DNA from 2 places in the Pseudoalteromonas sp. SG43-1 genome. Region 1 is predicted to be linked to the other one. Evidence: predicted binding sites of a transcription regulator. Region 1 holds the regulator's gene; the other holds the start of a gene.

Evidence for each region. The regulator ArgR, encoded in region 1, controls arginine synthesis, uptake and breakdown. The targets are predictions, from matches to a motif close to ANTGAATANNTATTCANT.
Region 2: the regulator ArgR is predicted to act here: its motif matches at 7,678-7,695, upstream of gltB (glutamate synthase large subunit).

Annotation. Positions count from the first base shown of each region.
Region 1 is NZ_JACJFD010000017.1:58,411-70,046, forward strand. It holds gene H5159_RS12775 (hypothetical protein) at 1-367, opposite strand, end outside; gene H5159_RS12780 (Fe(3+) ABC transporter substrate-binding protein) at 1,304-2,308, shown strand; gene H5159_RS12785 (iron ABC transporter permease) at 2,308-3,939, shown strand; gene H5159_RS12790 (ABC transporter ATP-binding protein) at 3,940-4,989, shown strand; gene H5159_RS12795 (Dyp-type peroxidase) at 5,038-5,937, shown strand; gene argR (transcriptional regulator ArgR) at 5,945-6,412, opposite strand; gene mdh (malate dehydrogenase) at 6,638-7,570, shown strand; gene ispB (octaprenyl diphosphate synthase) at 7,656-8,627, opposite strand; gene rplU (50S ribosomal protein L21) at 9,050-9,361, shown strand; gene rpmA (50S ribosomal protein L27) at 9,378-9,635, shown strand; gene cgtA (Obg family GTPase CgtA) at 9,774-10,931, shown strand; gene folA (type 3 dihydrofolate reductase) at 11,005-11,496, shown strand; gene H5159_RS12835 (DUF3718 domain-containing protein) at 11,575-11,636, shown strand, end outside.
Region 2 is NZ_JACJFD010000033.1:321-11,956, forward strand. It holds gene H5159_RS18380 (PAS domain-containing sensor histidine kinase) at 1-1,153, opposite strand, end outside; gene H5159_RS18385 (sigma-54 dependent transcriptional regulator) at 1,153-2,484, opposite strand; gene H5159_RS18390 (ABC transporter permease) at 2,556-3,764, opposite strand; gene H5159_RS18395 (ABC transporter permease) at 3,776-5,089, opposite strand; gene H5159_RS18400 (ABC transporter ATP-binding protein) at 5,093-5,803, opposite strand; gene H5159_RS18405 (efflux RND transporter periplasmic adaptor subunit) at 5,846-7,099, opposite strand; gene gltB (glutamate synthase large subunit) at 7,797-11,636, shown strand, end outside.

The sequences.
Region 1 (11,636 bases):
TCATTTCTTTTGCTTCTTCAACTCGTTTTAAAAAGTAGCAGTTAATGTCTATTTTGCCATTAAATTGAGTCGTTGCAATTGCGTCTGCTATTCTATTAAGTTGATAACTAAACTCATCAGGTCGAGCACCTTCACCCCACTTGCTAATACGAATGTCGCGTTCTAACTGAATAATTTCGTTAAGTATATTTTTAAACTTACTCATTGGCATATTTAAAAAGTTATAACCTTTGGGGTTAAATAAAGCTTTATAGGGATTTTCGCTGGGGGTTTGGGCACTAAATACACCAATTGGTTTTGCTGTACTTGCGTCTGATACTTTACATAAAAAGGTATTACTTTGAGATGTTTTAAAATTCATATCCATTGAGTATTTATGATCCTTGCGTTATTTAGTTATCGGCGCAATTAATAAAAAACTTAGCGAAATTTAAAATATTAATAAAGTATTTTAAGGTCTTAGCATTGATTTGCTGTGACGCGATATTACTCAGTAAAGATTAGTGATAGTTGCTCAGTGCTTTACTCACCCAAATTTTAGGCAAAGAAAAGCGCGCTCTATCTCTAGGCGCGCTTGCGGAATCTTCTAATTTTCTGCATCCTGCAATTGAACTTAATCAACTCCAATTTTCACTAATCCATGTTTATTACTATATTACTTTTTAGTTCTATGTAATGTAGACCTTCCGGGCCTGTATCCTTTAATTCCTAAACATCCTGTAGGGTAAATACTATTACCAAATCCTTAATTACACTTCCTAGTGTATCCTTGTTTTAACCAATCCCTTGTGTTGCCTTAAAGGCCTGTCCATTTATTCCTTCAACATCCTGTTGAACAACTTAGCCTTGTTATTATCCTTTTCGCATCTTCCTGACGCTGTCCTTTTTACAACATTGCGTTGTGATACTCATCCTGAGCCTGTCCTAAAATCCGTGTTGTCCTGATAACCTAATCATTGGTTGGTTGAGTAAGCAGTCCATTTCCTTTTACTCAATAAGCGTCATTGCTTGGTTGATGCGTAAATTATAGTGCAATAGAGCAACTAAAATAGAGATAAAACTACATTCAATTAGTGTTTTTGCAATAGTAATAAAAATAAATCTCATGTAATTCAAGTGCTTAACTGTTTTTAGGTTGTTTTTTATCTTGTTTTTTACTCATTAGCTGTCACATCCGTAAGACATCTCTTACACCGTATTTCCTTTTTGGGCGTTATTTACATATTTACATTTATTTAAAGTGTGCACTTTTAGAATGAGCACGGTAGAATTCGTTGATAATAACAGTTATTTAGGTGGAATAATGAAGAAAGTATTTGCACTTGTTTTAGGGGTAGTTGCATCGGCACCAGTCTTTGCAAACGATGTTGTTAACATCTACTCTTTTCGTCAACCGTTTTTAATTCAGCCAATTTTAGAAGACTTTACAAAGCAAACAGGCATAAAAACCAATGTTGTTTTTGCTAAAAAAGGGCTAATTGAGCGTGTTAAACGCGAAGGCAAGCACAGTAAAGCTGATTTAGTATTAACCTCTAACTTTAGCGCGCTTATTCAATTAGAAGATTTAAAATTAACACAAACTATAAAAAGTGACAGTGTAAATAATAATGTTCCAGCCGCCTTTCGTGACGGTGATGGCCAATGGGTTGCGCTTACTAAGCGAGTGCGTAATGTCTATTCATCAAAAGAGCGAGTTGGTGAGTTACCTAAGCTCACTTATGAAGATTTAGCAGACTCTAAATACAAAGGACAAATTTGTACGCGCTCAGGCAAACATCCATATAATTTAGGTTTAGTAGCTTCTATGATTGCACACCATGGTGAAGCGCAAACTAAAGAGTGGCTTGAAGGTGTGAAGGCTAATTTAGCGCGCAAGCCTCAAGGTAACGATCGTGCTCAAGTTAAAGCTGTTAAAGAAGGTTTATGTAACTTGGCATTAGGCAATAGTTACTATCTTGGCAAAATGCTAGAAGATAAAGAACAAAAAGGTTGGGCTGAGGCCGTAAATATTAACTTTCCGAATCAAACTAATCGTGGCTCACACATAAATGTTTCGGGTGCGGTTATTACCAAATATGCTAAAAACCCTGAAAATGCATTAAAGCTCATAGAGTATATGACCGACAGCAAAGCACAAAACATGTATGCCTCATTAAATATGGAGTATCCAGTTAAGTCGGGTGTTGAATTATCAACTTTGGTTGCCTCTTGGGGTAGCTTTAAAGAAGACAGCTTGCCACTTGATGAGATTAGTAAATATCGTCCGTTAGCACTTAAGCTAATTGATGAGGTGAAGTTCGATCTTTAATGACTAATAAATTTAAGCTGTCTAAATGGCAGCTCTTTGCGTGGTCGACTGGCTTAATACTATCGGCCCCGTTGTTTTTTCTTCTTTTTGAATCTCTACAAGGTAGCTCTAAGGTGTTTTCTCACCTGTGGGATACCGTGCTTTGGGATTACATAACCAATACCGTATTGTTAGTTTTAGGTGTTTGCGTCCTTAGCTGCGCCATAGCTTTGCCGCTTGGGTGGCTGACGGCTTACTGTAGTTTCCCGGGTAAAAAACAGTTTGAATGGGCACTTATGCTGCCCCTTGCTATGCCTACCTATATTATTGCCTATGTATACACTGACTTATTAGATTATGCGGGTCCGGTGCAAATAGCACTGAGAGAATGGTTTGGCTGGCAATCTCCTAGCGACTATTGGTTTTTTGATATACGTACATTACCCGGCGCCATAGTTATGATTGCCTTGGTGCTTTACCCGTATTTATTTTTAATTTTTAAAACGGCCCTTCGCGAGCAGTCATTCAAATTAGTGCAAGCTAGCCAGTTAATGGGGTTATCTCCTTGGCAAAGCTTTTTTAAAGTAAGTTTAGTGCTCTCTCGTGGGGCTATTGTGGCGGCTCTTGCGCTTATAAGTATGGAAACCATGGCTGACTTTGCAACAGTGAGTTATTTTGCCGTAAGTACATTAACAACCGCCGTATACGATACGTGGTTTGGTTATTACTCACTTACAGCGGCCGCTAAAATATCGGGTGTGATGTTATTACTGTTATTTTTAGCATTAATGGCAGAGCGCTTTAGTCGCCGAAACCAAGCGGTATTTGAGCGCCAATCAAGCGTAAATAGTGAATCTCTCTATGTATTAAAAGGAAAGTCTGCTTGGCTCGCAACGGCATTTTGTAGCTTTATTTTACTTATCGCTTTTGTAATTCCTATTGCAGTACTTATAAATTACGCCATTACCTACTTTGATAAAGCATGGAATGTTGAGTTTTTTAGTTACGGTTGGCAAAGTTTAAAAGTGGCAGGGGTTGTGAGCCTAATAACGATTACGTTGAGTATTTTTGTTGTTTTTTATCAGCGTGTGGCAAAGCAAACGTATCCGCTTGTTCCTGGGCGTTTAGCAAGCACAGGCTATGCGTTGCCTGGCACGGTACTCGCTATTGCGGTTTTGTTACCCCTTACATTATTAGAGAACACCATTAACACAGCGCTCGAGCCGTATAATTTAGATATTGGCTTACTGCTTACAGGTAGCATTCTTACTATTATTATTGCTTACATTGTTAGGTTTTACGCCATTGCACACGGAGCAATTGAGTCGAGTTTTTTACGTATTAGCCCATCACTTGATATGGCAAGCCAATCAATGGGTAAAAGCCAAGGGCAAACGCTGCGTTTAGTGCACTTACCTTTACTGCGAAGAGGATTGCTTACTGCTGCGTTATTGGTATTTATTGAGTGTATGAAAGAGTTGCCGGCTGCGCTATTGCTCAGACCGTTTAATTTTGAAAGCTTAGCTACTCATGTATTTCAGTATGTAAGTGACGAGCAATTAGAGCTTGCTTCAATATCGGCTTTATTTATTGTTATTGTTGGGTTTATTCCTTTGTATTTTATTAATCGTTCTATGGAGCAGCGTAGTTAAATGAGTAGTTTAATTTTACAAGGCGTGAGCTATCACTATAACGGCACAAAGGTTATTCACGATTTAGATTTAACGGTGGGTAAAGATGAAATTGTTTGCCTACTTGGAGCGAGTGGGTGTGGCAAAACGACCACGTTAAAAGCGATTGCAGGTTTAATTGAAGCTAAGCAAGGGTCTATTTTTATAGACGGTAAATTAGTGAGTGATGAGCAATCGTTTGTCTCGCCTGAGCACCGTAACATCGGCATGATGTTTCAAGATTATGCGCTGTTTCCGCATTTAACGGTGGCAAATAATATCGCATTTGGGCTTAGTAAAATGAGTAAAGCTCAAAAGCAGCAACGCGTTGATGAAATGCTTAAGCTGGTACATTTAATTGGCTGTGCCGACAGGTTTCCACATCAGTTATCGGGTGGTCAACAGCAGCGTGTAGCTATTGCTCGTGCATTAGCTTATAAGCCTAGTTTATTGCTACTTGATGAGCCCTTTTCAAATATCGACACACAAGTACGCTTTGAATTAATTGCTGATATACGTCGAATTATTAAGGCAACTCAAGTATCTGCTGTATTTGTTACACATTCAAAAGAAGAGGCATTTGCCTTTTCAGATACACTGGCCATTATGCATCGCGGTAAAATTGAGCAACAAGGCACGCCTGAGCAGCTTTTTGCAGCTCCATGTTCAAAGGAGGTTGCAGAGTTTCTGGGTCAAGGCATATACTTGAGTGCAGAAGCATTAACAGCAACTGAATATAAAACACCATTTGGTTTAGTCGAATCTTATGTTGAGAGTAAACATAACGTAAGCGTAGGGCTTATATATGTACGCCCCCATCAAATAGAATTAGTGGCAGATAACCAAAGTGACAAATTCAGCAAGCGAGCTACAATCATAAGTCGTCGCTTTATTGGTTCGGCGTATGTTTATTCGGTTGTTATTGATGAACAAGAAATTGAAGTTGCTGCACAATATGGCCAGTCATTTGAAAATAATGAGCAGGTTATAATAAAAATAAAACCTCACACGGTGAATTTTTTCGAATCGTAATTAATTTGTTATTCGCTGTGTTTTTATCTGTAAAACTAAGGAATAACAATGGCGCAAGCGCAATCAGGGATTTGTGCTGAAGCAAACTTACACGGTTTGCACTTATTTTTTAATGTGTTTGATGGTCAAGATGAATCACTTCGCGCAAAGTTAAAACAAGTAAGCGCCATTGAAGAAGAGTTTAGCGATCAATTTTCAGAATCAATGCTCTCTTGTATGGTTGCTATCGGTGCGCAATATTGGCCGCATATCCTCCCTGAATACATCCCAAGCGAATTACAGAGCTTTCCTAATATAAACCATAGCGATCATCAAATGAGCGTACAACCGTGCGATTTATTTGTGCAAATTCGCTCTGACCGTGAAGACGTTAACCATTTATTTGCGCTGCAAGTTTTAAAATTATTTGCCCCCGATGTTGAGCTGGTGGAGCAAATTCGTAATTTTCGCTTTTTAGATGGTCGTGATTTTAATGGTTTTATTTATGGTGGCGATACAGCTCATGGAAGAAAAAAGCGCGCTACGGCTTTAATTAGTAACCCTGGTAATTTTGAAGATCAGGGAAGTTATATTCATGTACAGCGTTATAAGCATGACTTAACTATGTGGCAGCACTTATCATTGAGCGAGCAAGAACAAATAATGGGGCGTACGCGCCTTGATAACACACTAATTACCCCCGCAATTGAAACCAGCCATGCTTCGCGAAGTGAGCTAAAAGACGAAGACGGACAACCGCTACTATTAAATCAGAGCATGCCTTATGGCGATGTGTATGAGCAGGGAATGTTATCAATTACATGCGCTTGTACGGGTACCGCATTTGAAAAAGTACTTAATAGTCGTTTAGGGGAAGGGGATTGTTACGACCACTGGCTTGATTTTACTCAAGCCGATATGGGTTCTGCTTTCTTTGCGCCTTCAGTCGGGTTTTTAAAACAAATTTAGTTTGCTATTAAACCGTATCAAATAAAATGCGAACACGTTCAAGTGTTACATCTATTTCAGATATTTTAGCAGGAGCGATAAAAATAGTATCGTCGCCTGCAATTGTTCCTAGTACGCCATCTGCTTTACCTAATGAATCTAATAAACGCGCAATAAGCTGAGCAGCACCTGGGCTGGTACGAATGATGATCATCATTTCGTTGTGCATAATGTCGATTACTAATTGGCGTAATGGGCTTTTAGCCGTAGGTACACCCATTTCAGCAGGTAAGCAGTAAACCATTTCTTGCTTGGCATTACGTGTGCGTACAGCGCCAAATTTACTTAACATGCGTGATACTTTACTTTGGCTTATATTGTCAAAGCCTTGATCTTTTAACGCATCAACTATTTCGCCTTGAGAGCCAAAATTTTCTTCTTTTAATAGTGATTTAAATGCTTTTACCAGTGCTTCTTGTTTATCTTGCGGTTGCATAGTCTTTATTCGTTTTTGTTATTTATGCTGCAAATTCTACACAAAAATGAATAATTATGCAGCAGTTGTTTAGTTAACTTGCCAGTTTGATGCGTTAAATCACAAAAGTTTACGACTATGGTCGAAAATATACTTGAAATAGACAGGATAAATTTGTTTTTAGTCGCTAATTTCATTATCTTAAGAGCCACAAATGTTTCCTACCTCAAATTACGGAGAATTCCAATGAAAGTTGCTGTATTAGGTGCTGCAGGCGGTATCGGCCAAGCGTTATCTTTATTATTAAAAACAGGCTTACCAGCTGGCTCTGAATTATCACTTTATGATGTTGCACCAGTAGTACCAGGTGTTGCGGTTGACCTTTCTCACATCCCAACAGATGTTAAAGTAGCAGGCTTTGGCGCAGACGAATTAAACAAAGCGCTTGAAGGCTCTGATATCGTTCTTATCCCAGCGGGTATGCCACGTAAACCAGGTATGGATCGTGCTGATTTATTTAATGTAAATGCTGGCATCATCAAAACTTTAGCAGAAGGGATTGTTGCTAGCTGTCCTAAAGCGTTAGTAGGTATTATTACTAACCCAGTAAACGGCACAGTTCCAATTGTTGCTGAAGTATTCAAAAAAGCAGGTACTTACGACGCTAAACGCGTATTCGGTATTACTACGCTTGACGTTATTCGTTCAGAAGCATTTGTTGCTGAACTTAAAGGCGTAGACGTAGCAACTGTAAAAGTACCAGTAATTGGTGGTCACTCAGGCACAACTATTCTGCCTCTACTTTCTCAAGTTGAAGGTGTTTCTTTCACTGATGAAGAAGTTGCTGCACTTACTCCACGTATCCAAAATGCGGGTACTGAAGTTGTAAATGCTAAAGCAGGCGGTGGTTCAGCTACGCTATCTATGGGTGCTGCTGCAGCTCGTTTTTGTATGTCTTTAGTTAAAGGCCTACAAGGTGAAGAAGTTGTAGATTACGCTTACGTTGCTGTTGAAAATGGCGATGCAGAGTACTTTGCACATCCAGTACGTTTAGGTAAAAACGGCGTAGAAGAAATTCTTTCTTACGGCGAACTAAGCGCATTTGAAACAAAAGCAAAAAATGACATGCTTGAAACTCTGAAAAAAGACATCAAAGAAGGTGTTGATTTCATGGCGTAATAGCCGCTTTAAGCAACAAAAAAGCCTGCATTTGCAGGCTTTTTTATTGCTCAGAATTAATGTCACACTGTGTAACTAGTTAAAACTAGTGGTCGCGGTCAACCGCAATACGGGCAAGGCTTATAAGTGCTTGCTTATAGTCAGACTCAGCTAAAAAGTCTAAACAGGCAATGGCTTTTTCGGCCTCAAGCTCTGCTTTTTGCATTGTAAACTCAAGCGCATTAGTTTGTTTTAGTGCAGTTAAAATTTCTTCTAAATGCTCCATACCATTACTGTGCTCTATTGCATCACGAATGAGCTGTGTTTGCTGCTCGCTACCATGTTGCATAGCATAAATAAGCGGAAGGGTTGGTTTGCCTTCTGCTAAATCATCGCCAATGTTTTTACCTAGCTGCTCAGCATCTGCATTGTAATCGAGTACGTCATCTACTAGTTGAAACGCAGTACCTAAATGCATACCGTATAGGTTTAGTGCATCAAGTGTCGCTTGGTCTTGCTCTGTGATAATGGCAGCAAGGCCTGTAGCTGCTTCAAATAATTTAGCCGTTTTAGAGTAAATAACCTGCATATAGCTGGCTTCAGTCGTATCTGGGTCATTGCAGTTCATCAGCTGCAATACTTCACCTTCAGCAATAATGTTTGTTGCATCGGCAAGTACTTGCATAATCTGCATTTTTCCAAGGCCAACCATAAGCTGAAATGAGCGAGTGTAAATAAAGTCACCAACCAATACGCTAGCAGCATTACCAAATTCAGCATTTGCTGTAGGCGTGCCACGTCGTAAGTTTGATTCATCTACAACATCATCATGCAATAGCGTTGCTGTATGGATAAACTCAACAATTGTTGCAAGTGTTATGTGATCTTTACCCTGATAACCGAGCGCTTTGGCTGCTAAAATAGCCAGCATTGGACGAACGCGTTTGCCGCCACTGCTAACTATATATAAACCAAGCTGATTAACTAACGCCACATCTGAGCGCATTTGCGCATGTATAAGTTGATTGACGTCATTCATATCGCTTTCGATTAACGCCTGGATAGCTTTTATATCCATTGATCTCCGAGCCAATTTTTATGTGTGAACGGCGCAGATTGTACAACAAAAAATGCACTAGCTCGATATTTTGTGACGATTGATTGAAAAAACACTATTAAAGTACTTAATTTAGACTGAATTAGCCAAGATAACTGATTAATTGATAATCAATATAGAGTTTATGGTGTGCTTAGATATTGAGCTGTGAGGGTCATATTTGAGTACATTAATTTATTTCGGCTAAGAGTTAAAAAGCGCTTGGCAAAAGGGCCAATTAATATAAAATGGGGTAAATATTGAATTGCTCTCAAAGCAGCTACTTTTTATTCATTTTAATTACAAAATAGGCTTGCTAGTTATTTCGCGTTAGCGTAAACTTCGCGCCCTATCGAAGAATATTTTAGTTGCGCCGATTTGAGGGTGCACAGACGGAGTTAATTATGTACGCGGTTTTCCAAAGTGGTGGTAAACAGCATCGTGTGACTGAAGGTCAAACGATTCGTCTTGAAAAATTAGACGTTGAAACTGGTGCGGCAGTAGAATTTGATTCAGTACTTTTAGTTGCTGATGGTGAGAAAATCGAGATCGGTGTACCGTTCGTAAACGGTGGCAAGATAACAGCTGAGGTTGTTTCACATGGTCGCGGTGAGAAGATTAAGGTTGTTAAATTTAGACGCCGTAAGCATTCTCGTAAGCAAATGGGCCATCGTCAATGGTTCACTGAAGTTAAAATCACTAGCATTAGCGCTTAATTAGAGGTACTTAGAAATGGCACATAAAAAAGCAGCTGGTAGTACTCGTAACGGTCGCGATTCAGAAAGCAAACGCCTTGGTGTTAAGCGTTTTGGTGGCGAATCAGTTCTAGCGGGTAGCATCATTGTTCGTCAGCGTGGAACTCGTTTCCACCCTGGTACTAACGTAGGTATCGGTAAAGACCACACTATCTTCGCAAAAGCAGATGGTAAAGTTCAGTTTGAACAAAAAGGTCCTTTAAACCGTAAATACGTAACTATCGTAACTGAGTAATCAGTAAGGTAGTTAAAAACCCCGCCTTTGCGGGGTTTTTTGTTTTGTAGTCAGCCAATATATACCCAAGCCTGCATTTGTGCTGGCTTGGGTATATAATAGAGTTATTAAACAAGCCAATCCCTAAAGTGAGTAATCATGAAGTTTGTAGATGAAGTAGAAATTCGCGCAGAAGCTGGAGACGGTGGCAGCGGCATCGTGTCTTTCCGTCGTGAAAAATATGTTCCAGATGGTGGACCAGACGGCGGTGACGGTGGAGACGGTGGTAGTGTTTATCTACAAGCTGATGAAAACTTAAATACCTTAATTGATTATCAGTTTGAGCGCTTCCATAGAGCTGAACGTGGTACTAACGGTCGTAGCCGTAACTGTACAGGCCGAAAAGCTGATGACTTATTTGTTATGGTGCCTGTGGGCACGCGCATCATGGATGTTGATACCCAAGAGGGACTTGGCGATTTAACGCAACATGGTCAACGAATTTTGGTTGCAAAAGGTGGTTTCCACGGCTTGGGGAATGCGCGTTTTAAATCAAGTACTAACCGAGCACCTCGTCAAAAAACATTAGGCACACCAGGTGAAGTACGTAACTTAAAATTAGAGTTACTATTATTAGCTGATGTTGGCTTACTTGGATTGCCAAATGCCGGTAAATCTACGTTTATCCGCAGTGTATCTGCAGCAAGACCAAAAGTAGCTGATTACCCATTCACGACGCTTATTCCTAATTTAGGTGTAGTACGTCCTGAAGCAAATAAATCATTTGTTATAGCCGATATTCCGGGTCTAATTGAAGGTGCATCTGATGGCGCAGGCCTAGGTATTCGCTTTTTGAAACATTTAGAGCGTTGTCGTGTGTTATTACACATTATTGATGTAATGCCGGTAGATGGTTCAAACCCTGTTGATAATGCGTTTTCGATTATTAACGAGCTGCACCAATACAGCCCTAAATTAGCTGAGAAGCCACGCTGGTTAGTATTTAATAAAATAGATTTATTACCAGAGGATGAAGCAAAAGCGTTATGCGAATCGATTGCAGAAGAGCTGGGCGAAACTGAAAATATCTATCACATTTCAGCAATTAATAAACTTAACACTCAACCATTAATCCACAACATAATGACACTACTTGATAGCATGCCTAAAGAGAAGTTTGTACAAGTGGAAGATGAAGAAGTTGAATTTAAGTGGGATACCTATCATGAAAAAGCCACTAAAGGTAAGGGCAATGATGATGATTGGGATGACTGGGATGAAGATGATTATGACGTAGAAGTTGTCTACGAGCGTTAATTAAATAGAATTTACTAAAAAGGAGCTTATGCTCCTTTTTCTTTGTTTAAGAATAAAGTACTAGGTGTTTATTATGATAATTTCAATGATTGCAGCAATGGCAAATAACCGTGTAATTGGTCTAGATAATAAAATGCCATGGCATTTACCTGCAGATCTTCAGCATTTTAAAAAGGTCACTACGGGTAAGCCTGTGATCATGGGTCGTAAAACTTTTGAGTCTATAGGCCGTCCATTACCTGGGCGCCGTAATATTATTATTACTCGAAACAGCGAATATACTGCACAGGGTATTGAAGTAGTAACTACGCCAGATGCCGCATTAGAACTCGTTACTACTGCTGAAGAAGTAATGATTATTGGTGGTGGTAATATCTATGAGCAATTTTTACCAAAAGCAGAACGCCTGTATCTAACTTTTATTGATTTAGATGTTAAAGGCGATACACAGTTTCCAGATTACAATAAAGTTGCTAATTGGTACGTGAAAGAAGAGCAAGAAAACCATCCGGATGACAAGAATTTATCTAGTTATAAATTCGTAACTTTATATAAAGAACGTTAACATTATTGCGTAAATTTTGATAGATTGATATAATATTCGATAGTCTATATAAGAACAAAGTATTATAAAGGGTTTGTCATGTTTAAATTACCAAAGCTAGTTGCACTTACTGCCGTTGTAGCTGTTAGTTCGTTTTCGTA
Region 2 (11,636 bases), on a different contig from region 1:
TTACTTGCTCGCTCATTCCTTTGCCGCAGTCACTCACATTTATAACACATGCTTGGGGTACAAACTCGACCTGAATATGTATTTCATTGGCGTTGGAGCCTGACTCGTGTGAATTTTTTAATAAGTTTATCAGCAGCTGCTCGAGTTGTGTTTGATCAGCTTGTAATTCATTGTGTGAATTTTTTATTTCGTAGCTAAATTGCCAGTGGTTTTTTAAATTATTGAGGGTGTTTTGCCAGTTAACTCGCGTTTTTTGTGGCTGCGGTAATTTAGCAAACTTGCCATAGCCTTGTACAAATTCAGTTAAGTGACTAATTCGCTCATCAATAGTTGCAAATACACGGGCAAGACGAGGCTCTTCAACTTTATTTGCGAGCAATTGTGCGCTGTGTAGCATGGATGACATAGGGCCGAGTGAATTATTTAATTCGTGGCTAATAATGCGTATTACTTTTTTCCACACCGCAACTTCTTGGCGACTAAGTTCACGGGTTAACTGTTTAAATATATATAAATGATGCTTTTGATTATTGAGTAAAAACTCCCCAGTGGCTAAATGCCAAGTTTGCGAGTCTTGATTCTCTATTTCTATATTAAAGAGGCCATCAATACCGTGCTCTATAGCTGCTACTAATTGCAGAGGCGAATTTTCGAGTAATTTACTTAGTTGCATACCTTCAAGGCGAGTTGCGCTATTAAATAAACTACGGCTAATTAAATTACTAAATACCACCGTATTATTATCATTGACCAGCAATAACGCTTGCGGCGAGCTTTGCAATACTTTATCAAGCATTAACTCGCGCTGGTAAATCCATTGTTTTTCTTGGCGAAGCTGTTTTGCGGTTTGATTATAAAGTTGGCATAGTTTTCCAAGTTCATCATTACTTTTATACGCTAGTAAGCTGGAGAGCTCACCATCTTTAAAATTAAGTAATCCGGTTTCAAGCGATTGCATGCCAAGCTTTATTGGCTTGGTGAGAGTTCTTGAAAGCAGAGTGCTAAATGTAAGCGTTAGTAATATTAAAAACAGAGTGTAGTAAATATCAAAGCCACTTAGCGCGGCAATAATAACAACAGGCAGCGCGCTACAAAGCCCGCAAATTAATACAACCTTTTGGCTTAGGGTAAAGTGGTTAATAATGTTTGGCATTAATAATCAATACCCATTTTTTGTAACCGCCTGTAAAGTGCTTGTCGGCTTAAACCAAATTCACGGGCGACTTTGGCTATAACACCTTGATGAGCGCGCATTGCGTGTTCTATTTCCTGTTTGGTCGGCTCTGCTTTTGCTTCTTGTTGAGCAGTGACCGGTGACGATAGTGCAAAGTCATCGACTTTAAGCGCACCTGTAGGTTTTAGTACCGCTACACGCTTACAAGCGTTTTCTAGCTCTCGAACGTTACCTGGCCATTTGTAGTGTTGAAGTGCTTGCTCTGTGTTTATAGTCAGCTCTCGGTGAGGTAAAAAATGGCTAATAAGTGCTAAAACATCATCTTGTCTTTCGCTTAGGGCAGGCACATTGAGCTCAATTACATTAAGGCGATAATATAAGTCTTCCCTAAATCGACCTTGTTGAATTGCTTGTAGTAAGTTTTCGTTAGTGGCCGATATAACCCGCACATTTACCTTTCGTGTTTGTGTTGAGCCTAAACGTTCAAACTCGCCGGTTTGTAGTACGCGTAGTAATTTTATTTGTCCTGAAAGTGGTAAATTACCAATTTCATCTAAAAATAACGTACCGCCATCAGCTGCTTCAAATCGACCAATACGTTGTTTGGTTATCCCCGTATATGCACCGGCTTCAGCGCCAAAAAGTTCGGCCTCTATAAGTTCTTGTGGTAGTGCACCGGCGTTTACCTTAATAAAAGGTTGCGATACAAGCGGGGAGTTTTTTTGAATAATATGCGCAATACACTCTTTACCACTCCCATTAGGGCCTGTAATTAATGCAGATATATCAGATTTAGCCACTTGAAGCGCCATAGTAACCAGTCGTTCCATCGCAGTACTTTTAAATATTAGCCCAGCAAGGTCTGCATTTTTAAATGTACCTTCACGTTCTTGTTGATGGCGATTATGCGTCGCCATTATTTTTTTAGCACTGCCTAGCTCTATTAAATTACTGATACAAACTAGTAGTTTTGCATCATCCCAGGGTTTTGGTAAGTAATCAGCAGCACCTGCTTTTACAAGCTCAATGGCGGTGGCAAGTTCGGTCCAGGCTGTAATAAGTATAATAGGTAGGTGTGGGTTTATTTCTCGTAGTTCATAAAACAACGCTTTACCTTCTTCGCCAGAGGTGGTGTCGCTGGTAAAGTTCATGTCTTGAATTACAAGCTCAATTCGTTGATAGCGAACTATTTGCAGAGCATCAAATGGATTTGTTGCAGTGACTACCGAAAAGTCGTGGATCTCGAGCAACAATGAAAGTGCGTCGAGTACTGCTTGGTTATCATCAACAATGAGTATTTTATGAGTCATAGGTTATTTTTATAATTTTTTAATGGCTACACTGCCTTACTAAGCAGTGTAGCATAGTGATTTACATATTATTAAATAGTGCGAGTTGCGATACTGGGCGAAATATTGGCAGCGCGTTTGGCCGGCGCTAATACTGCAAGTAAACTCATTAAAAATACGGCAATGGCGGTAACGGCTATATAACTTGGCGGTAGTGCGGCTACAGAAAAATACTGCATTAACATTTTCCCAAGTAGTATTGCTGTTACTACACCTAAGGCTAAACCTAGGCTACAAATTAATGCATTTTCTACTAAAAAGTAGCTAACAATAGCTGACTTTCTTGCGCCAAGTGCTCTGCGTGTACCAATTTGCTTAGTACGTTTGCTAATATTAAATAAGGTTAAGCCAAAAATACCGAGAGCGGTTATAAGTACTAAAATAGTGATTAATACTATGAGCATGCGCATCATAAGGCGATCTTGAGCGGTATACTCATTTTTTAATTCATCAAGCCCTTTAATGTTGTTAATAACGCGTTTGCTGTAATTTTCGAGCATAGCATTTTCTATTTCTTTCATTACAGCTGCTCGCTGACCAGGCTTAGTACGAACGGCAACTTGTGCATAACTTGCTGCTTTAATATAAGGAATAAATGCAAGATTATCGGGTTTACTGTCTTTGAGCCACGGGCCTTTCATTTTTCCGATCACGCCAATAACTTTAAGTGGTAGGTCGCCAAAATAAACTATTTTCCCTAAACCATCTCCATCAGGGTAGAGCTCATCAAGTAAGGCTTTAGTGACTATAGTGACGTTGGTACGCTTTTGTGTAATTTCGTTTGTAACGAGCACTTCATCTTCGGTAAAGTTTCGCCCTGCAATTAAGTTAACGCCGTAGGTATTAATTGCGTGGTCATCTATAAAAATATAAGCGGTCCTGACACTTAGGCCTTCTTGTGGAGCAGGTTTTAAATTAAAGCTCGAAGCGCTGCCCCCCCCTGATAGCGGAATACTACTGCTTAATGCGGCATCAACTACGCCTGGCATTTTTCTAAGCATGCTTTCATCAAGCTCAAACTGCTGGCTTAAGTTAATATCAGTACCAAAGGTCATTACATTAAACTTAAATATATCTTGTTCAGGGTAGCCCGTTTCTTGGTTTAAATAACTAATTCTATCTTGAATGATAAATGCAGCATTACTGACGATAGCTGTGGTAATTGCAATTTGAATTAGCAGTAATACAGCGCCCACCTTTGAGCGGCATAAGGCGTTAAATATAGGTTTTATTTCTAACATTGTGACATTCCTTATTGGCTCTTAAGATAAATAGCAGGATTGGTTTTACACACTAACCAAGCTGGGTACAAACCAGCTAAAATGCAGGTTGTAATTGCAATCAATGGGGCGCTCAATAGCATGGTTAAATCCATTGTCGCTAAGTTTTCATAGTAGTCGTAGCTTTGCCCTACGCCCATTAAGCCAAGTTGTGCTAGTACAATTCCTAGCATGCCACCTATAAAGCCAAGCATGGCGACCTCAACTAAGTGCTGTAAAAATATTTGCCATTTACTAGCACCTAATGCGCGTCTTACACCTACTTCTGGCGCTCTGCGTAAAAACTTAGCTAAAAGTAAACCTAAAATATTGGCTAAGCAGACACCTAAGAACATAAAGCTCAGGCCCACTAAAATTTTATTGTCTTCGGTGACGACGTTGTTGTATTGCATCCATTGGTTTACATCGCGAAGTTTATACTCAAGTTCTTTACGATTAAATCGACCACGTTTTTGTTGTTCTTGCATATAGGCTAATAAGTAATTTTGATAGGCTTGTTTTTGTTCAAGCGTATTTAGCTCTGCCCAAAACTGAATCCATACTTGCTCAGATTGCAGTTTATCTGCAAAGGTTGGTGTGTTTTCGTGTTTCCATCCATTGCTATTGCCCCAACTTACTAGCTCTTTTGTCTTTATTAAGTTAAAGGGCATAAATAACTCTTCTACTTGATTAAATGCACCGTTATTTAAATCATAATATTTAATATTGAGAGGCCAATGGTTAATAACACCAACTACTTGATAGCTTGCATCATCTAAATAAATCAGTTCTCCGACAGAGTTTTTTCCTGCAAATAGTTTATCGTTTATCTCTTGGGTAATAACAACCACAGGTGCGGCAGAGTCTTCTTGCTCTTTGCTCCAAGCCCCTCCGTATAAAAATGACAAATTAAACATGCTAAAAAAGTCAGGCGTTGTCATGCGAGCATTACCTATAAAAGGTTTTATTTTGTCGGAGTCTAGATAAACTGAAAAGCCGGTACGCATCATAGCCACTTTTTTCTCTGGCGTGGGTGCGTTTAATAAGTTCTCTGCATCTTGGTAGGTCAATTGCAGTGGCATGTTATCTTCTGTCCACCACGTACTACCATCGTCCATTATTTGTAATTGCACACTGTAAAGTTGGCTGCTTTTTTCTGGGATAGGATCGGCCGACATCATGTGATAAACACTAAGGCTGGTCATTGTTATGCCTATACCTATCGCAATGGCCAGTACCATTAAAAAGCTAACCAGTGGGGTGCGCTTGAAGCTGCGCCAACTTAAATCTAAATAATGAATAAACATTAGTTAAACCCCCGATGCTGTTTTTATAGTTTGCGCGCCTTGATAAAGTGTAAAGTCGGCAAGTTGCCCATCAACTACTTGAATATTACGCGGAGCACGGCGGGCTAATTCGCTATCATGCGTTACCATTATTATAGTGGCACCGTCGCGATTTATTTGCTCAAGTAACTCCATAACTTGGCGAGCCATTAAGCTGTCAAGGTTACCTGTTGGCTCATCGGCAAGTAAAAAACGAGGTTCACCAGCAAGCGCACGAGCTATTGCCACACGTTGTTGCTGGCCACCGGAGAGTTGCTGAGGTAAGTGTTTAGCGCGAGATGCTAAACCAACTTGTTCAAGGCATTGCTCAATTCGACGTTTTCGCTCATTTGCTTTAATCCCTCTATAGCGAAGAGGAACTTCTATGTTTTCATATAAATTTAAATCGGGGATCAAATTAAAGCCTTGGAATATGAAGCCAATTTTTTGATTCCGTAAATCAGCACGTTGGTTATCGTTTAGGCTGCCAACATTAACGCCATCTAACAGGTACTCACCTTCGTTAAAAGGCTCGAGCATACCTGCAATATTTAAAAAGGTTGTTTTTCCTGAGCCGCTAGGACCGGTAACAGCAATAAATTCGCCTTCCTTTACTTGCAGGTTAAAGTCTCGAAGCGCATGGGTTTGTACCATTTCTGTTTGGTATACTTTACTTACATTGTTCATTTGTAACATGGTTGTTCCTAATTATTTTTAGCGTTGGTTGAGAACGTCTGTTTAATTTAATAAAATCGTATCGGCTTGCTTAAAGTCGCTGTAGCTTGAAATAATAATTTCATCGTTTTCTTTAACACCGCTTAAAAGTTCAACCGCATTAATGCTGGTGGCGCCGATTGTAATAGGTATACGCTTTGCAATATTGCCTTCTACCTTATAAGCAAAAATTCCGCCTTGCTGCATAAAAGCGCCGCGTTTTACCTGCATTACACCTTCTCGGTTGTCGAGTAAAATACGTGCAGTTAAGCGTTGGTTTTGACGGATGTTGTTAGTAACACCTTTAAATCGGACGCGTGCTGTTACTTCACGATTATTAACTTCTGGTGATATTGCGGATAAATTCCCCATCACTGTTTCATTGCCTAACTTAAGCTCTACTTCCATACCGAGTCCTAATTCGTTGGCGTAACTTTCAGGTACTTGAAGTTCCGCTTCGAAATTACTTAAGTCGACGAGAGTCATAAGAGGTTGGCTTTGCGTCACTGCGGCTTTTTGTTGCACTAATAGGTTACCCACGATCCCTGTAACGGAAGCCTTAATAGATAGGTTGCTTACTTTTCTGATTAAATCATCAACAATAAGTTGCTGGCGGGTTACATCACTTTTAGCTGCTTGTAGTTCAAAGGCGAGCGTGTCTTTGGCAAGCAATACCTCTTGTTGTGCATGCTTATATGTGAGCTTTGCACGTGATAAATCATCAACTGCTTTTTCAAGATCAATTTGGCTAATTAAGTGCTTTTGTATTGATAACTGCGCCCGGCGATTTTCGCGCTCAGCGGCGTTAAGCTCAACTTGTGCCATATCAAGTGTTTTATTTAAAGTGAGTGTTTGGCGTCTTGCTTGCAAATGCTGCCTTTGCTGCTCGCCTTGTAGTCGTTTAAGTACAGACTCCTGTTGCTTTAATTCGTTAGTTAACTCAGGGCTTTGCAGCAGAGCAAGTGTGCCCCCTTGCTTTACTGTATCGCCGGCCTTTACTTTTAAATCTATAAATCCACGTTCTGGACTGTAGATTTTAGGAGCATTAGCAGCAACAATTTTACCACTGGCGGCAATATCTCGAATGAGCGCTTTAACATGTACTTTTGCAACCTGTACTTTTGAGCGGCTAATAGAGCTTTTAGCGCTATGGTTAGTTAAAAAAATATAAGCAACTGTAGAGACCACAATGAAAACAATCGCAGTGATTATCGCGTATTTTTTATAGCTTATAGGTGCCTTTACTTGTACGTCTTGTGCGCTGGTATCTTTAATCATTTAATTCCCCCTACATTGCTTTTATGTATTTTTCGCACAGCAGTAATAAAGCTGCTGTGCAAATGGCGGCAATAGGAGAGAGCAAAAATAAGCTTAGAGTAAACATGGTAATTCCAATTAGCGATTATATGTAAAACTATACGATTAATATGCCAACTACTATCACATTGATATTAAAGTACTTTTTATTTTTTTTTTTGAAAATGATGTCCGCGGACAGTTTTTATGTCCGCATCGGACACCGCTTTAAATAAAAATTCACTATTAATGTACAAAAAAGGACATGAACTTTCATAACTATACTAATGAGCAGCAATAATCGGGGATGTTAAGCCATTAAAGTAATGAAATAGCATAAAACTATCTAAATGTTAACTGAATAGCTCTTCATTTATTGAATACTTATTCACTTTTGCTTGCCTTTACGTTTACGTAAGCTGCGACTTTGAGCGCTTGTGTTTTTTACAATATGTTAAACTTGACACCAGTGTCATGAAAAAATAGTGGTTAAAATAACGCTAAATGTTAAAAATAATGATAAAAAGAAATCTTGCTATGAAGTGAGAAATATTCAAGAATGTGAATATGTATTCAAAGTGCTATTGACTCTATTTAAGATAGAGGCTAGTTTTGTCCGTCTGTTAGCAAATCGTCGAGCAGTTCATCCACGCTAACAGTGCAGCAAGGGGAGGGGTCTATGTTATACGACTCAAAGTTAGAAAAAGAAAATTGTGGCTTTGGCTTAATAGCCCAAGTTAATGGTCAAGCTAGTCATAGGCTTATTCGTACTGCTATTACGGGGCTTGATCGCATGCAGCACCGTGGCGGTATATCTGCCGATGGTAAAACAGGTGATGGCTGTGGTTTATTATTACAAAAACCAGATAGCTTTTTCCGTGCAATTGCCAGTGAACATAATTGGCACTTAGGCAAAAACTACGCAGTGGGTATGATATTTTTAAATTCAGACCCTGTTTTAGCACAAGCTGCAAAACAAATACTTAGCGAAGAATTAGAAAAAGAAACGCTAAATATTTTAGGTTGGCGTGTTGTACCAACCGACCCATCTATGTTGGGTCCTATTGCTGTACAGCAATTACCAGGTTTTGAACAAATTTTTGTTAGCGCGCCAGAAGGTTGGCGTTCTAAAGACTTAGAGCGTCGCTTATATGTAGCACGCCGCCGCGCTGAAAAGCGCATTGTTGATGATGAAGCTTTCTATATCGCAAGTCTATCTGGTTTGGTAACTATCTATAAAGGCTTAATGATGCCTGCGGATTTACCTAATTTTTACCTAGATTTAGCTGATATTCGTATGACGAGTGCAATTTGTGTTTTCCATCAGCGCTTTTCTACTAATACTCAGCCGCGTTGGCCTTTAGCTCAACCTTTCCGCTATTTAGCACACAATGGTGAAATTAATACTATTGAAGGTAACCGCCAGTGGGCACGCGCACGTTCTTATAAATTTGCGTCACCGCTTATTCCTGATTTACAAAGCGCAGCGCCGTTTGTAAACGAAACCGGTTCTGATTCATCAAGCCTAGATAATATGCTTGAGCTATTTTTAGCTGGCGGCATGGATTTATTCCGCGCTATGCGTATGCTCGTGCCGCCTGCATGGCAGAAAAACCGTGCAATGGACGACGATTTACGTGCATTTTACGACTTTAACTCTATGCATATGGAACCATGGGATGGCCCGGCAGGTATTGTTATGTCGGATGGTCGTTTTGCGGCGTGTAACCTTGACCGTAATGGACTTCGCCCAGCACGTTATGTAATTACACAAGATGGTTTTATTACGCTTGCATCAGAAGTGGGTATTTGGGATTACACTGCCGATGAAGTGGTTGAAAAAGGCCGTGTTGGTCCAGGTGAATTATTAGTTATTGATACTAAACTTGGCAAAATCTGGCACTCGGATGAAATCGATCAAGATTTAAAATCTCGCCATCCTTACAAGTCATGGCTTGAAGAAAACGTTAAACGTTTAGTTCCATTTGAAGAACTTACTGAGCAAGACGCTGGTAATCGCTCATTTGATGACGAAACGCTAGCTAAATATCAAAAAATGTTTGGTTATACCAACGAAGAGCTTGATAGCGTTATTCGTGTAATGGGTGAAAACGGCCAAGAAGCGACAGGCTCAATGGGTGATGACACGCCATTTGCTGTGCTTAGTGAAGGGCATCGTTCACTTTATGATTACTTCCGCCAAAAATTTGCGCAAGTAACAAATCCACCTATCGATCCACTACGTGAAAACCATGTAATGTCGCTTGCAACCTGTATTGGTAGTGAGCAAAACGTATTTAACGAAACAACGGGCCACGCTAAGCGCCTACAGTTTGATACACCAATTTTAATGTACGCAGATATGCAGCAGCTATTAAATGCTGATGAAGCGCACTACAGCTACTGTAAAATTGATATTACCTACACAGTTGAAGAGGGTTTAGAAAACGCGGTTACGCGTATTTGTGACCAAGCACAAGAAAAAGCAGCTGCGGGCTGTATCATGCTTATTTTAACTGACCGTAACTTTGATGAAATAAATTTACCAATTCCAGCAGCTATGGCTGTAGGTGCGGTACAAAAACGCTTAGTTGATAACAACTTGCGCTGTGAATCAAATATTATCATTGAAACTGGCAGCGTGCGAGATGCGCACCAATTTGCTGTGCTATTAGGTTTTGGTGCTACGGCAATTTATCCATACCTTGCGTATGAATCGCTAGTTGCGATGAGCGACAGCAAAATTATTGATAAGTCGTATTGCGAAGTGACCCTTGCTTATCGTAAAGCCATTAATAAAGGCTTGTACAAAATTATGTCTAAAATGGGCATAAGTACGGTTGCGTCTTATCGTTGTTCAATGTTGTTTGAAGCGGTGGGATTATCTGATGCGATTATTGAAATGTGCTTTAAAGGCGTTGCAAGTCGCATACAAGGTGCATGTTTTACCGACTTTGATGACGATCAGCAAAGTTTGCACAAACTTGCTTTAAGTAAGCGTAAATTATTAAGCCACGGTGGTTTATTTAAGTACGTTCACGGTGGTGAGTATCATGCTTATAATCCAGATGTTATTCAAACACTGCAAAAAGCGGTTCGCTCAGGTGATTATAAAGACTACAGTGCGTACGCTGATTTAGTTAATAATCGTCCAATTGCGACTTTGCGCGATATGTTAGCGCTTAAATTACCTGAGCAAGGTATAAGCATTGATGAAGTAGAGTCTGCAGAAAACCTATACAAGCGTTTTGACTCAGCAGCAATGAGTATTGGTGCGTTATCACCAGAAGCGCATGAAGCGCTAGCAATTGCAATGAACCGCTTAGGTGGTTGTTCAAACTCGGGTGAAGGCGGTGAAGATAAACTGCGTTATGGTACAGAAAAAAACTCGCGTATTAAGCAAGTCGCTTCAGGTCGATTTGGTGTAACGCCTCATTACTTACGCAGTGCTGACGTTATTCAAATTAAAGTAGCGCAAGGTGCAAAACCAGGCGAAGGTGGACAATTACCAGGTGAAAAAGTAACGCCGTATATTGCTAAGCTTCGTTATTCGGTACCAGGTGTTACGTTAATTTCGCCACCACCGCATCACGATATTTACTCAATTGAAGATTTAGCACAGCTAATTTTCGATTTAAAACAAGTAAACCCTAAAGCACTTATTTCTGTAAAACTTGTTTCAGAGCCAGGTGTGGGAACCATTGCAACAGGTGTTGCTAAAGCATATGCCGATTTAATTACTATTTCTGGCTACGATGGCGGTACAGGCGCAAGCCCACTTACTTCTGTTAAATATGCGGGTAGCCCATGGGAGCTTGGACTTGCTGAAACACAGCAAGCACTAGTTGAAAATGGCCTTCGTCATCGCATTCGCCTGCAAACAGATGGTGGCTTAAAAACAGGTTTAGATATTATTAAAGCGGCAATTTTAGGTGCTGAAAGCTTTGGTTTTGGTACTGGTCCAATGGTTGCCCTTGGGTGTAAATACTTACGTATTTGTCACTTAAATAACTGTGCGACCGGTGTTGCAACACAAGACGAAACACTTCGTCAAAAGCATTATCACGGCTTACCAGAAATGGCGATGAACTACTTTAAGTTTATAGCGCAAGAAGCGCGTGAAATTATGGCTAGCCTAGGCGTTGCAAATTTAACTGACTTAATTGGCCGTTTAGATTTATTAGAAGAAATTGAAGGCAAAACTGCAAAGCAGAAGAAAATTGATTTATCGTCTGTTATTGCTCAGCCGAACAACCCAACTGGCGAAACGCTTTATTGTAGTGCGCCTAACAGTTCGCATTATCTAGGTAAGTTAAACGAAAGTTTATTAGCTAAAGCGCAAGAGGCAATTGATACGTCAAGCGGTATCTCGCTTGTGAGTCGTATTTGTAATACTGACCGCTCTGTAGGTGCAATGCTTTCGGGTTATATTGCTGATAAACACGGTAATCAAGGTATGGCGGCAGACCCCGTAGCAATTGAATTACACGGTACGGCGGGTCAATCGTTTGGTGTTTGG